DNA from 4 places in the Jeotgalicoccus saudimassiliensis genome. Region 2 is predicted to be linked to each of the others. Evidence: riboswitches for the same ligand, from Rfam matches in the RefSeq annotation. Region 2 holds a riboswitch; each other region holds the start of a gene.
What was found. A riboswitch is a leader RNA that binds a small molecule or an ion and turns the genes downstream of it on or off. The one in region 2 is predicted to bind thiamine pyrophosphate.

Region 1: it holds a riboswitch for thiamine pyrophosphate, as region 2 does, so the genes downstream of both, tenA (thiaminase II) here and RZ44_RS02740 (YlbF/YmcA family competence regulator) in region 2, are expected to answer to the same signal.
Region 3: it holds a riboswitch for thiamine pyrophosphate, as region 2 does, so the genes downstream of both, thiD (bifunctional hydroxymethylpyrimidine kinase/phosphomethylpyrimidine kinase) here and RZ44_RS02740 (YlbF/YmcA family competence regulator) in region 2, are expected to answer to the same signal.
Region 4: it holds a riboswitch for thiamine pyrophosphate, as region 2 does, so the genes downstream of both, RZ44_RS07435 (ECF transporter S component) here and RZ44_RS02740 (YlbF/YmcA family competence regulator) in region 2, are expected to answer to the same signal.

What each region holds. Positions count from the first base shown of each region.
Region 1 covers NZ_CCSE01000001.1:1,878,409-1,881,611, forward strand. Annotated here, with positions in the region: gene RZ44_RS09320 (serine hydrolase) at 1-280, shown strand, start outside; gene RZ44_RS09325 (four-helix bundle copper-binding protein) at 352-678, opposite strand; TPP riboswitch at 768-867, shown strand; gene tenA (thiaminase II) at 949-1,626, shown strand; gene RZ44_RS11340 (hypothetical protein) at 1,772-1,948, shown strand; gene RZ44_RS09335 (hypothetical protein) at 2,077-2,301, shown strand; gene RZ44_RS09340 (MFS transporter) at 2,533-3,203, shown strand, end outside.
Region 2 covers NZ_CCSE01000001.1:560,098-563,300, reverse strand. Annotated here, with positions in the region: gene mutS (DNA mismatch repair protein MutS) at 1-73, opposite strand, end outside; gene thiW (energy coupling factor transporter S component ThiW) at 126-593, opposite strand; gene RZ44_RS02740 (YlbF/YmcA family competence regulator) at 745-1,179, opposite strand; TPP riboswitch at 1,308-1,398, opposite strand; gene RZ44_RS02735 (ABC transporter ATP-binding protein) at 1,466-3,203, opposite strand, start outside.
Region 3 covers NZ_CCSE01000001.1:1,972,131-1,975,333, reverse strand. Annotated here, with positions in the region: gene yidC (membrane protein insertase YidC) at 1-6, opposite strand, end outside; gene thiE (thiamine phosphate synthase) at 106-720, opposite strand; gene thiM (hydroxyethylthiazole kinase) at 713-1,483, opposite strand; gene thiD (bifunctional hydroxymethylpyrimidine kinase/phosphomethylpyrimidine kinase) at 1,489-2,283, opposite strand; TPP riboswitch at 2,363-2,462, opposite strand; gene RZ44_RS09820 (transglycosylase family protein) at 2,642-3,203, opposite strand, start outside.
Region 4 covers NZ_CCSE01000001.1:1,493,273-1,496,475, reverse strand. Annotated here, with positions in the region: gene RZ44_RS07440 (ABC transporter ATP-binding protein) at 1-959, opposite strand, end outside; gene RZ44_RS07435 (ECF transporter S component) at 961-1,542, opposite strand; TPP riboswitch at 1,603-1,693, opposite strand; gene RZ44_RS07430 (6-pyruvoyl trahydropterin synthase family protein) at 1,728-2,162, opposite strand; gene RZ44_RS07425 (hypothetical protein) at 2,319-2,570, shown strand; gene gltS (sodium/glutamate symporter) at 2,601-3,203, opposite strand, start outside.

The DNA of each region.
Region 1 (3,203 bases), 1.3 Mb from region 2:
ACTGCCTGAAGACATCAGAAAAGATTTCTTTGAAGTCATGAAAAAACAGCAGATTAACGACAGAATCGGCGGATTCTTTAATATCGATGAAGACCATAAAGATGAATTTATCGCCTCGAAAACAGGATCTGTGACAGCGCTCGAGCATGAATTCGGCATGATTCAGCAGAACGGCAAACAGTTAATCTTCTCGGTTTTCTCAGATAACTGGCCGTCCAATCAGGAAGGTAAGCATTTCCTGAATGAGCTGGGACAGATCTTTAAGAAGTATATGAATTAAATAAAACAAAAGAACCGTACGGCAGACTCCATTTTTAGAGCCTCCGTACGGTTTATTTTATAAAATATAGTTTACGCTGCTGCTTTACATGCCATCGCACATTCAAAGCATGCTTCTGCACACTTCTGGCAGTGCACGTGATTGTGCTTCTGACATTCGTTGCCGCACGCTTCACAAATTGCTGCACACACGCCGGCAAGTTCTTTAACAAACGGTGAGTTTCTCGTAATTGCCTGTTCCAAATATGCGCACATATCTGCGCATTCACGGTCCAGTCTGATACATTCCGCCATCATTTTTACGTCTTCTTCTTCAAGGCATGCGTCGAAACAATGATTACAAGCTTCCATACATTCGTGCAATGTTTTCAGTAATTGCTGATGCTGTTCGTGAGCCATTCATTATTCCTCCTTAAATGTTATTACATTCTGTTAGTTCCCTGAGCAAAATTTTTTAAACTGTAGTACAGTAGATATATGAACAAAATATAAACGGCTGGGGGCGCACTTTACGTGCTGAGAGATAAAATTATCGACCCTTCGAACCTGTAGGTTAGTACCTGCGCAGGGAAGTCTGAGCTGATATATCTGTATGTAATTTCAGCCCGGGCCTCTTCGCGGGGTTCGGGTTTTTATCGTCTTCAGCTGAAAAACAAAGGGGATAATATAATGAAATTTACCGACAGAATCTGGAACAGAGTTGAGGATATTTGGAATCGTTACCTTGAACATCCGTTTGTGAGCGGTCTTGGTGACGGGTCGCTCAATGTCGATAAGTTCCGGCACTGGCTGAAGCAGGATTATGTGTATCTGGTGGAGTATTCAAGACTGATGGCAATCGGGGCAGAGAAGGCGCCGGATCTTGCGACGATGAACATGTTTTCCGAGATGCTGCACGGGACACTATTCGGGGAGATGGCGCTGCACAGAAAGTACGCGGAAATGTTTGGAATTGAAGAGAGTGAGCTTCTCGAGACCGAGCCGTCTGCAGTGAACACAGCGTATACGAGTTACATGCTGAATCACGCCCAGCGCGGTGATGCAGCAGCAGTTGCAGCGTGTCTGTTGGCATGTGCGTGGAGTTATAATTATATCGGCAGAGCATTAGCCGATAAACACCCCGATCAGAATAATAATCCGTATAAACAATGGGTGGACACATACTCCGGTGAAGATTTCAGCGAGTTGAACGGGACAGCGATGACACTTCTGAATGAACTGGCAGAAGGCAAGCCGGAACGCGAGCTGGCACAGCTGGAGGAGATTGTTGTTAAAACGAGTCTCTATGAATATATGTTTTGGGATATGTGTGAAACGAAAGAAGAGTGGCCGGTTAAGTTTAAATGATGAAGAGTTATAGTGAGTCATAAGTTTTAGAAATTGTTAAGGTCCGGTAAATTGGATATATATTCATTTCATCTGGGGTATTATGTCAGTAACATCAAAGTTCAGTCTGAAATCTACTATATACTTTAAGGAGCTGGATCTTTAAATGAAGAAACTGTTAGCAGTAGGATCACTAGTCGGCGTATTAGCACTTGCAGCATGCGGAGGCGGCACAGAAGAAGAAGGCACTGAAACAGAAGAGACTGGAACTGAAGAAACAGAATCTGAAGGCAGCGGCACTGAAACAGAAGGCGGCGGCGGAACGGAAACTGACGGAGAGTAAATTAAAAATTAGTTGAATACAATAATGCCGCAGGTATTTGCCTGCGGTGTTTTTTTGTTCGAATCGGAATTAAAAAGAAGGATAAGGGTATATACATATCAAACTGATTAAAAGGAGAGATTGTATCCATGAAAAGATTTATGAGTATTACAGCGCTTCTTGCCGTGCTTGCACTTGCGGCTTGTGGTGATGATACTGAAGATGAAAGTACAGGCACAGATGAGACCGGCGTAGAGGAGTCTGATGTGGAAGAGGATGCTCTCGACGATGCCGGTGATGAGGGCGATGATAATGACAGTAATATTGACAATGAAACTGATGATGACGAGAGTGACGACGAAGAAGATGACTAAATAAAAATTCAGCAGACGTGCCTGATTTCAGGTGCGTCTTTTCTTAAAAATCTGCCCCGGATACTGACTTGATTTCTGTAAAATACTCATAATATACTACATGGATATGATTTAAGTAAATTGTAAATAAATACAGCATGAATATTTAATGACTTTCAAGGTTTTCCCGGTTAATTTTAAGCGCTTTCCTTTATAATGAACGGGAAGCTAACAAATACAGAGGTGAGAATTGTGTCTCAGACAATTATGAAAGCGCAAACACCCAACAGGATTATTCTCGGAATTATATTAACCATCCTGACATACTGGCTGTTTGCACAGGCATTTCTAAACATTGCCCCGGAAGTTCAGGCGACATACAGCGGGACGAGCAGCAGCATTATCAACTTATCCGTCAGCTTAACATCGCTGATTACAGGAATCTTCATGGTGGCATCAGGCAATATCGCAGATAAAATCGGTTATAAAAAAATTACAATTATCGGTATTTTCTTAAGTATAATCGGTTCTGTTATTATTATTCTGCCGTTCCATACATCATTTTTAATAATCGGACGTATCGTCCAGGGATTCTCGGCAGCGATGATTATGCCGGCAACCATCTCAATTTTTAATAACATTTTTGAAGGTGAAAAGCGCCGTAAAGCGCTAAGCTACTGGTCACTGGGTGCGTTCGGCGGTACCGGTCTGGCATCGCTGTTCGCCGGAACGATGGCAACATTCGTTGCGTGGCAGTGGATCTTTATCGTGTCGATTGCACTGTCAATCGCCGGTCTGTTTTTAATTAAAAATCTTAAAGACGTACAAGATAAAAACCGGGGACCGATTCATTTCGACTTTGCAGGTTTGGCTGTCTTCGTCGTTATGATCGGGGCGCTCAGCATTTTTATTACGCAGGGTGA
Region 2 (3,203 bases):
ATAAAAGCAGACTGTCCGGATGATTATCCTTAATTGAAAAATACTGCTTCATCATCGGTGTTGGTTCCCGCATTTTAACACTTCCTAAATTAATCTTGTCGTATTATTATAACACGCGTGCATGCTTATATCCGCAGTAAGACCCCGTGTTTTTCCAATTGTTTCAGGATGATAAAAGAGAGCCCCGCACCGATAAAGCTCGATACGAGAAATGCTGCTGCGACAATCGTGAACAGGCTCTCATCGAGTTCTAAAACGATGATGAGCGGGTACAGGCTGAGGGCACCGATGACGCCGGTGCCGAGTACTTCACCCATGGCTGCGAGCGACAGCTTTTTAGTGTATTTGTACAGGAGCCAGGCCGCGAGCGCGCCGATCATACTGCCGGGGTACGCGAACACTGTACCCGTACCGAATAGTACTCTGATGGTCGACGAGATAAACGCCTGCACGATGACCCACGGCCCGGTTAAAACCGCACCGAGCACATTGATGAGATGCTGAACCGGTGCTGCCCTGATAATGCCGATGGGAATCGTAACGACTGTACTTAAAATTACGTTTAAAGCGACGAAAGCTGCGGTGTAGGTCATATTTTTAGTAAGTTTATTAATTGTAGTTCCTCCTTTTTAGTCTGGCTGTGCTGTTTGTTTATGGGGCCGTATGAGTTCAATTAAATAAAAAAGAAAAATGGTGCTGAAATGCTCTTATATCAAGAGATTTCAACACCATTTAATATGCGGCTTATTTAAACTGATCCGGATCGCGGTTCGGCTTGTTGCGGATTGCAGCACCTGTTTCGCCCTGCATCAAATCTCCGCCTGTTGATTCGATAATTTCGCTCGTTACAGTTGAGCTGATTGCGTGCGAAACCATTTGAAGAAGCTCGTTCACGCCTGCCTGTGATTCTTTGAACTGGTCTACAAGCGGCATGTCGTCTAATTCCTGTTCGATTTTAGCAAGTTTTTCTTCCGTCATTTTGTAAGCACGTTCCTTACCGTAGTTTTGGAAGTTTACTGCCTGCTGCTGAAGACTTTTCAGGCTGGCCATTTTTTCACGGATTTCCTGATTCTCATGAATTTTTTCTTCCGCTTTTTTAAAGAACTCGACCTGCTCAGTTTCAGACATCATTTTACCAAGCTTTTTCGCCTCTTCTATTATTTCATCCTTTGTATACATTTAGAAGTTCCACCTTTTAGTTGTTATATATCATTCATTATATATGAAAGCTCCCATTTATTAAATGTAAATCTCCTGATTCGCTTGTCAAAGTACAAAAATGCACACTCTAGTCCTGGAGTGTGCATAACGAATCTATGCCACTTCCCTACGCTGGCATAATCCAGATCAGGTATTAAGAGTGTTTCTCAGCCCATAAGGGCACCTCCAGTGGTGTGCTTTATTCAGTTGATTCCATCTTAACTCAAGTTTGTGCAGCTTGTAAAATTTCCGGCAACCGGTCTATTTACTGATTGACCATATCGTAGTATTTGCCTTCCAGTTTCAGCAGCTCCTCTTCTGTTCCCGCTTCAAGCATTTCTCCCTGCCCGAGCACGAATATACGGTCGACCGCTTTAATGGTATTCAGCCTGTGGGCGATAATAATACTCGTCCGCCCTTTCATCAGACGTTCGAGTGATTCCTGAATCTTCAACTCGGTAATCGTGTCGATACTTGACGTCGCCTCATCAAGGAGCAGTATTGCCGGGTCTGTAATTAACGCACGGGCAATTGAAATCAGCTGCTTCTGCCCCTGTGAGATAAAGCCCTCATCCAGATCGAGCACAGTGTCGTAACCCTGCTCGAGCGTCATAATGAAGTCGTGGGCATTAGCCACTTTCGCCGCTTCAATTACTTCATCGTCTGTCGCATCCATTCTGCCGTAACGGATATTTTCGCGGATGGTCGCTTCGAACAGATACGGGTCCTGCAGCACGAATGCTGTCTGTGAACGGATATTCGTTCTCGTATAATCTTTAATGTTTTCACCGTCGACGAGAATGCGTCCTTTGTCCGTCTCATAAAATCTGGCGAGCAGCTGCATGACAGTCGTTTTCCCTGCACCTGTCGCACCGATTAATGCGACCGATTCGCCTGCACTCACGTCGAATGACAGATTTTTAATCGTCGGTTTCTGCTGCTGTTTACTGTACGAGAACGTCACATTTTCAAATTCGATATGCCCGCGAATCGTTTTATCAGTAATTTTACCGTCATCTTTTTCGGCAGGTGTATCGAGAATGTGGAACACGCGCTCTGCCCCTGCGACTGCCGAGAGCACCTGGTTTAACTGGTTCGATAAATCAGCGAGCGGGCGCGTAAACTGGCGGGCGTATTCCGCGAATACGACAATTATTCCGACAGTGACAACACCGTTTGTCGTCAGTGCGAGAATCCCCCCTGCCCCTGCAACTATCGTAAATGACAGGTTGTTCAGCATGTTCATTATTTTAGGAATGAACCCCGAGTACAGGTTGGCCCAGAACGTCACTTCTCTTAAGTTTTTCGCACGGCTTTCAAAATTATCCACCGCACGCTCTTCCTGCGAGAACACTTTAACAATTTCCTGCCCTGAAACGATCTCTTCAATGTAGCCGTTCAGTTCACCTGTACGGCGCTGACGCATTTTATACAGCGGCCCGGTGCGGTTTGTAATGAACCGGACGCTGACAATCAGTATCGGAATAATGAGTGCTGTCAGGAATGTTAACAGCGGGCTTAAGTAAAGCATGACCGAAAACGTCCCGACCAGCGTGACGATACTCGTCGTAAACTGAATGAATGACGAGTTCATCGTCTGTGACAATGTTTCTATATCATTCGTCATCCGGCTCATTAACTCACCGTGCTGACGCTTATCGTAAAAAGTCACCGGCAGCTCCTGCATATGTTCAAACAGGCGGTGCCTCAATTTGTAAATCGTCCGCTGCGACAGACCGACCATCAGATACGCCTGAATAAATGTCGTTGCCGACAGCATGATATACGATGCGAGCAAAATCATCAGTATGCGTAACAGTCCGTCAAACTCACGAGGGATAAAGTAATCATCTACGATACGACCGACTAAAAACGGGCCGACAATGCTGAGAAGACTCGTAACGACAACGAGCGCAATGATGAAGTACAGACGCTTTCGTTCTCCGCGCATAAACTGCCAAATACGTTTTAGCGTCGCTCCCATGTTTTCCGCTTTGTTTTTG
Region 3 (3,203 bases), 1.4 Mb from region 2:
AATCATTTCTTCACCTCTAAGTAATATCTCACATAAAAAAGATTGTACCATAAATAGAAGTGTATAAAAACTAATTTCATGGCATATGGTTAATATTTCACAAAGTTACTGCAACAATGCTGTCACGGTTTGTTCAATATTGTCAGAACCGGTAATTGCCGAGATAACGCAAATACCGTCCGCCCCGCTTTCCAGACAGTCTTTATAGTTTTTTTCTGTAATTCCTCCGATTGCTGCCGTCGGCAGTGCCGTCTGCTGAACTACTTCTTTTAAACCTTCAGTACCGATTGCTTCGCCTGCATCCGCTTTCGATAAAGTGCTGTATACAGGACCGATTCCGAGATAGGAAACCCGATCGAGACTGCTCTTTTTAAGTTCATTTAGATTCCCCACTGACAGTCCGATAATTTTATCCGAAAAATATTCCGGCAGCAGCTCAGGTTTCACGTCATCCTGACCGATATGAATACCGTCTGCTTCGACTGATTCTGCCAATTCCGCATTATCATTAACAATGAATGTCACAGCGTATTTTTTACACAGCGCTTTAACTTCCAGTGCAAAATCCAGCAGCTCCTGTCCCGACTTTATATTATCGCCTTTTTCACGTAGCTGAAAACAGGTCACGCCGGATTTAAATGCAGTCTCCAGATCTTTTAACGGATTCTCAAAACTGGATGATGCTGCGATCAGGTACAGCCGCAATATATTTTTATTCATGGACTTTCACCTTCTTCGTTTTATAGTCATCTGTTTTAAAATTATAAATTTCATCAATCAGTTTAACTGAAAATGTACCCGGACCTTCTGCGTATTGCGCTGCCTTTTCCGCTGCGATATTGTACAGACTGACAGCATATTCAATGCTTTCCGGCTGATTCTCAAGCGCTAAAAATGAAGCTGTTACAGCACCGAGTACGCATCCTGAGCCTGTAATAACTTCCAGATATTCATGACCGTTGTGCATTGTCTTCGTTAAATTCCCATCAGCATACGCATCCGTTTCACCGGTCACCAGTACCGGCACTTTTAGTACATCATACGCGGTTTTCGCAATTTCAACTGTATTCCCTTCAGTTACGTTATCAACGCCTTTAGAGAGCGTCTTTTGGCCGCTTAGCGCATGTATCTCGCCTGCATTCCCCTTTACAAGTGCAATATCGTAATTCCCGAGCAGTTTATCAGTGAAATTTTTACGGAACGCCGAAGCACCGTAGCCGACAGGGTCGAGAACAACCGGGATATTATAGTTATTAGCACAACGGGCCATCTCTTCATACAATGGCAGTTTCTCTTTAGTGCACGTTCCGATATTTAACAGCAGTGCACCTGCATGTTTTAAAATATCGGCAGCTTCATCAGATTCCCCGCTCATAATCGGAGAAGCACCGAGCGCCAGCAGACCATTTGCAGTAAACGGTTTAACGACATCATTCGTAATGCAGACAACGAGCGGACGTTCCTGTCTTAATTCATCAATCATCGGAATCAGTCTCCTTTATAACTGAAATGGTTCACCGGGCCGCTTCCTTTGCCGATACCGGGTGAATTTTGAATTGCGTTCGTAATATATGCTTTTCCTGTTTTAAACGCTTCTTCAATTGTACGGCCTTTCGCCAGTTCCGCAGTCAGCACTGCCGAGAATGTACAGCCGGTCCCGTGTGTCTGATCCGTATCGATACGACTGGCCGACAGCGTTGAAATACGGCTTCCGTCATATAAATAGTCAGTCGCATCACCTTCCAGATGACCGCCTTTAATAATCACACTCTCCGCACCCATATCATCCACAAAAACTTTCAGTGCTTTGTGAAGGTCGTTTTCTGACTGTATTTTCATACCGGCAATACTTTCAGCCTCGTGCAGATTAGGTGTGACAATATTTGCCAGCGGAATAAGTGTATCGATCAGCGTCGCCATCGACCGGTCTGTCATCAGACGGTCTCCGCTCGTAGCAATCATTACCGGATCCATTACATACGGAATATTGTACTTTCTGACATACTCTGCAATAACAGCCATCATATCCGCTTCAGCAATCATACCTGTCTTCATCGCATGCGGCACTTCATCGGAGAAGATGCTGTTCAGTTCTTTATCGATAAAATCCGCCGGTACGTTGTAAACGTCCTGCACGCCTAAAGTATTTTGTGCTGTCAGCGACGTGACCGCGGCCATTCCGTACACTCCTCGTGAATGCATTGCCTTCAAATCCGCAAATACACCTGCACCACCTGTCGGGTCCGTGCCCGCAACAGTTAAACCGATTGGTAACCCACTCATTTATATATCCTCCTGTAATTAAAAAACCCACTTCCGGCGAAGTGGGTTGAATGGTGTCAGAGTATATACGGATATACCCCTGTTATCATCAGCACTTCCCTACGCCGGCATAACCCGGATCAGGTAAAAAGGGACAAGCTTCTGCTATCTCAGCCGTATCGGCGCCCCCAGTGGATTTCTTATTGAATTTATTAACACAATCCTAACACATTTAACGCTTAGCTCAAAACAGGTTGCGGCGCTTAAACACTGACGCTCTAATCAGCGGCATGACACCACGGCTGATTTAATTTTACAATAGTTGTTTTAACACAAAAAAGACCGGGACAAAAATCCCGGTCTTTCGAATGTATTAATATTACAGTCTTGCACCACATACAGGCCAAGGCTGTGAACCTCTTTGGTTGTATAAAATTTGTGCTCTTTTAGTCTGCTCAGCTGCTGATGCGTTTGAAGCTACACCAGATCCGCCTACTGACTGCCAAGTTTGAGCGTCAAACTGGTAAAGACCGTGGTATAAACCATTTGAGCTTACTACGCTCGGGTTACCGCCTGATTCACATGCTGCTAAAGCACCCCAGTTTAAACCGCTGTTGTTAGAGCTGTTTGTGCTGACGTTTTGAGTTTGTTGTGCTGGCTGTTGTACAGGTTGTTGCGCAGGCTGCTGAACAGGTTCCTGTTGAACCGGCTCTTGTTGAACAGGTGCCTGTGCAGGCTCTTCGTATGTTTCTTCCTGAACAGGTGCCGCTGCAGTTTCTGTTTCAGTTTCTACAGCCGGGGCTTCTGCAACCGGTGCTGCTGCTTTAACAGCATCACCTGAAACGATTAATTCTTTACCTGCAAAGATAAGGTCTGATGACAGGTTGTTCCACTCTTTGAGATCTGCAACAGTTACATCAAATTCAACTGCGATTTCAAAT
Region 4 (3,203 bases), 930 kb from region 2:
TTGGTCTTTTTAATTATTTTACCTCGGTAATAAATGCTGCCGTCTGCCGGAATGAGTTTCATAATCGCAAGCAGCAGGCTGGATTTACCAGTGCCATTTTTGCCTTCTAGTGTAATCCATTCCCCTTTTCCAACACTTAAATGATCAACGTGCAGAATCTCCATGCCCCGGCGTTCAAGATGCAGGTCTTTCAGTTTCAGCAGTACTTCATCCTGAGGTGACAGCGGAGCGTATACAGGAGCCTTCTGCCACGATTCCGGATGCCAGACACCGTATTCATTTAAAAGGTCTTTGTGATGTCTTAAAACGTCATTGGGTATACCTTCGTGGATAATCTGTGCTGCGCCATTCATCAGAATGACACGGTCGACTTTATCCCAAATATAATCAACACGATGTTCAACGATAACTACTGTGCGTTTTTCCCAAATCTGCTCAATAACGTTCCACAACGAAGCTGCGGATTCATCGTCCAGCATACTTGTCGGTTCATCCAGGAACAGTGTATCTGGGTTCTGCAGCAGTGCGGAAGCGATAGACAGCTTCTGCTTCATTCCGCCGGATAAGTTATTAATATTTAAGTCGAGAGGCACATCGAGTCGGGTCTGCTTCAGTGCATCCAGCATCATCGGTTCCATATTTTCTTTTGGAATACTTCTGTTTTCTAATATAAAAGCGAGTTCTTCTGCAACAGTCGGCATCGTAAACTGAGAATCAGGATCCTGAAACACATAAGCATTATCATCAGGAATATCGAGAATCTCAGCTTTCATCGGTGTATGAATAACATTGGGAATTAATCCGCCCATGACATTCAGCAGCGTACTTTTTCCCGAACCGCTCGGTCCGAGCAGCAGTACTTTCTCCCCTGATTCGATATAAATATTTAAATCGTTAAAAAGCTTGGCAGGTGCTTCCGGAAATTTTAAATTCAATTTTTCTATATTTACACCAGACATATTATAATCCTTCATGTGAATTATCAGCTCTTCGACCGACAAACTTTAAGACGCCGGTTTCTTTCAAAGCTTTATAGAGCAAATGACCCAGCCAGCCGGCTACAATCGCACCACTGAGAATTCTGAGTGAGAACATTAATGCCAGATTCCATGTTTCAAGGTGTCCGAGATAACCGTAATACCAATCGAGTGGCAGCGTTGACAGAGCAGCTGCTATACCGGCAAGAACTGCCGCCATCAGGCTTGTACTCTTATATCTGAAGAACAGGAATACAAGCTCACAAACCAGTCCCTGTATTAAACCATACATAATCAGCGAGACATCAAACTGCAGCAGTACAATCGTTTCCCCGGAAGCCGCTGCAAACTCGGCAATCAGTGCAACACCGGGCTTTCTTATAATTAAGTACGCCACAATTGCAGCGATAAACCACATGCCGTAAACCAGTTCATTTAAGTGAAGTCCGAACGGCTGCAGAATAGTATAAATTCCGTCCCATAAAGAATAAATAACAGCGAAAACGAGTGCGATAACGACAGTAATTAAAATATCAGTGAGTGTTAAACTGTTTCCTTTTTTCATGATGAAGCCTCCGTTATAAATTTCAAACAAAAAAACACACCACTAACGGAATGGTGTGCATATAAAAATATGCCACTTCCCTACGCTAGTATGATCTAGATCAGGTGATAAGGGTCAATCTCAGTCCGTACGGACACCCCCAGTGGTGGTGAATTCATTATTTGATTATCACTATCATAGTCCACTTATGTGAATTTGTGAAGTGTCATCTGTTTAGTAATCGTAACACCCTGCCTCGGATTTTCGTACAGCGTTACTTTCAGCAGTACATCATTCTCCGGCAAACGTGCAGAAAGCTCTTCAAACAGCCAGTAAGATATGTTTTCTGCTGTCGTATTCATCTCCGGAAGCGTTTCATTAAGCAGGCAGTTATCCAGCTTAATGCCGATTTCTTCATCGTAAATTTTATCGATTAAATGAAAATCAGTCGCAAGCCCAAGAGCATTAACAGGTGAAGATATCTCAATGCTGAAAGAATAATGATGATTCTTTAAATCTTTAAAAGCAGTATTAGAAAAAAATATACGGTTATCGCATATAAACGAAAAATGTTTGTGAATGGTTACCTGTTCTTCAAAATACTTAAACTCTGCAGGCGGCTTTACATCGTTAATATTCATATAACTACCTCTTTATAAATCAATTTAATTAATTATACCCATTTATAATAGTGAGTATCAAATGTGTGAAACATCATAAAGTTGTTAGGTCATGCTCTAAAACGGGAATAGGTAAATAAAGGCAGTTGCGAACTAATCTTTTAAGGAGGATTTACCATGCGTAAACGAACGAAGTTTATTATTGGAGCGGGACTCGCAGCAGGAGCACTTTATGCATCAAAGACAGAAGCGGGACAGTTAATTAAAGGTGCTGTGAATAAATGGACGGATGATGACTATATTATTAATCTCGGAAAGCCTGATGAGGCAAGGGATGCAAATATGGTGGATGAAGGTGCGATGACCAGCGTATTATATTATAACGAGTTACGGGATAAGGCATCTGAACAGGAAGATAAATACGCATAAAAAAGCCGGGGACTCCCCGGCTTTTAATGTTTAACTGAATAAATTTATAAAGAACACGATAACGGGAATGTTAACGATATCAATAAGGAATGCTCCAACGACCGGTACGATTAAGTAAGCAGTCTTCGAAGAACCGAATTTAGATGTAATTGCATCCATGTTAGCCATCGCTGTAGGTGTTGCACCTAAACCGCTTCCTATCAGTCCGTTAATCATTACTACTGCGTCATAATTTTTCCCGAGCAGTCTGTAGACAATAAACATTGTATACAGAATAATAACGATAACGTGAACAGAAACAATCAGCAGAATCGGCAGTGCCAGATCTGCGAGCTCCCAAAGTTTTATACTCATTAACGCGAATGACAGGAACAAGCCTAATGAAACAGCTCCGATTTTATCGTTAATTGTTGTGTCAAAATCAAATGGAATTCTGTCCTGTGTTGCATCTAGCAGTGTTCTGACAACAATAGCCACAAACATTGCACCTACATAATCAGGCAGGATAACTCCGGTTAAATCAGAAAAGATACCGCCAATATACGTTCCGAGCGCCATAGCGAATGTAATAATGGCAAGGTATATAAAGAATTGATCGATTGTAAATTTATTTTCTTTTTTCTGAACAGGAAT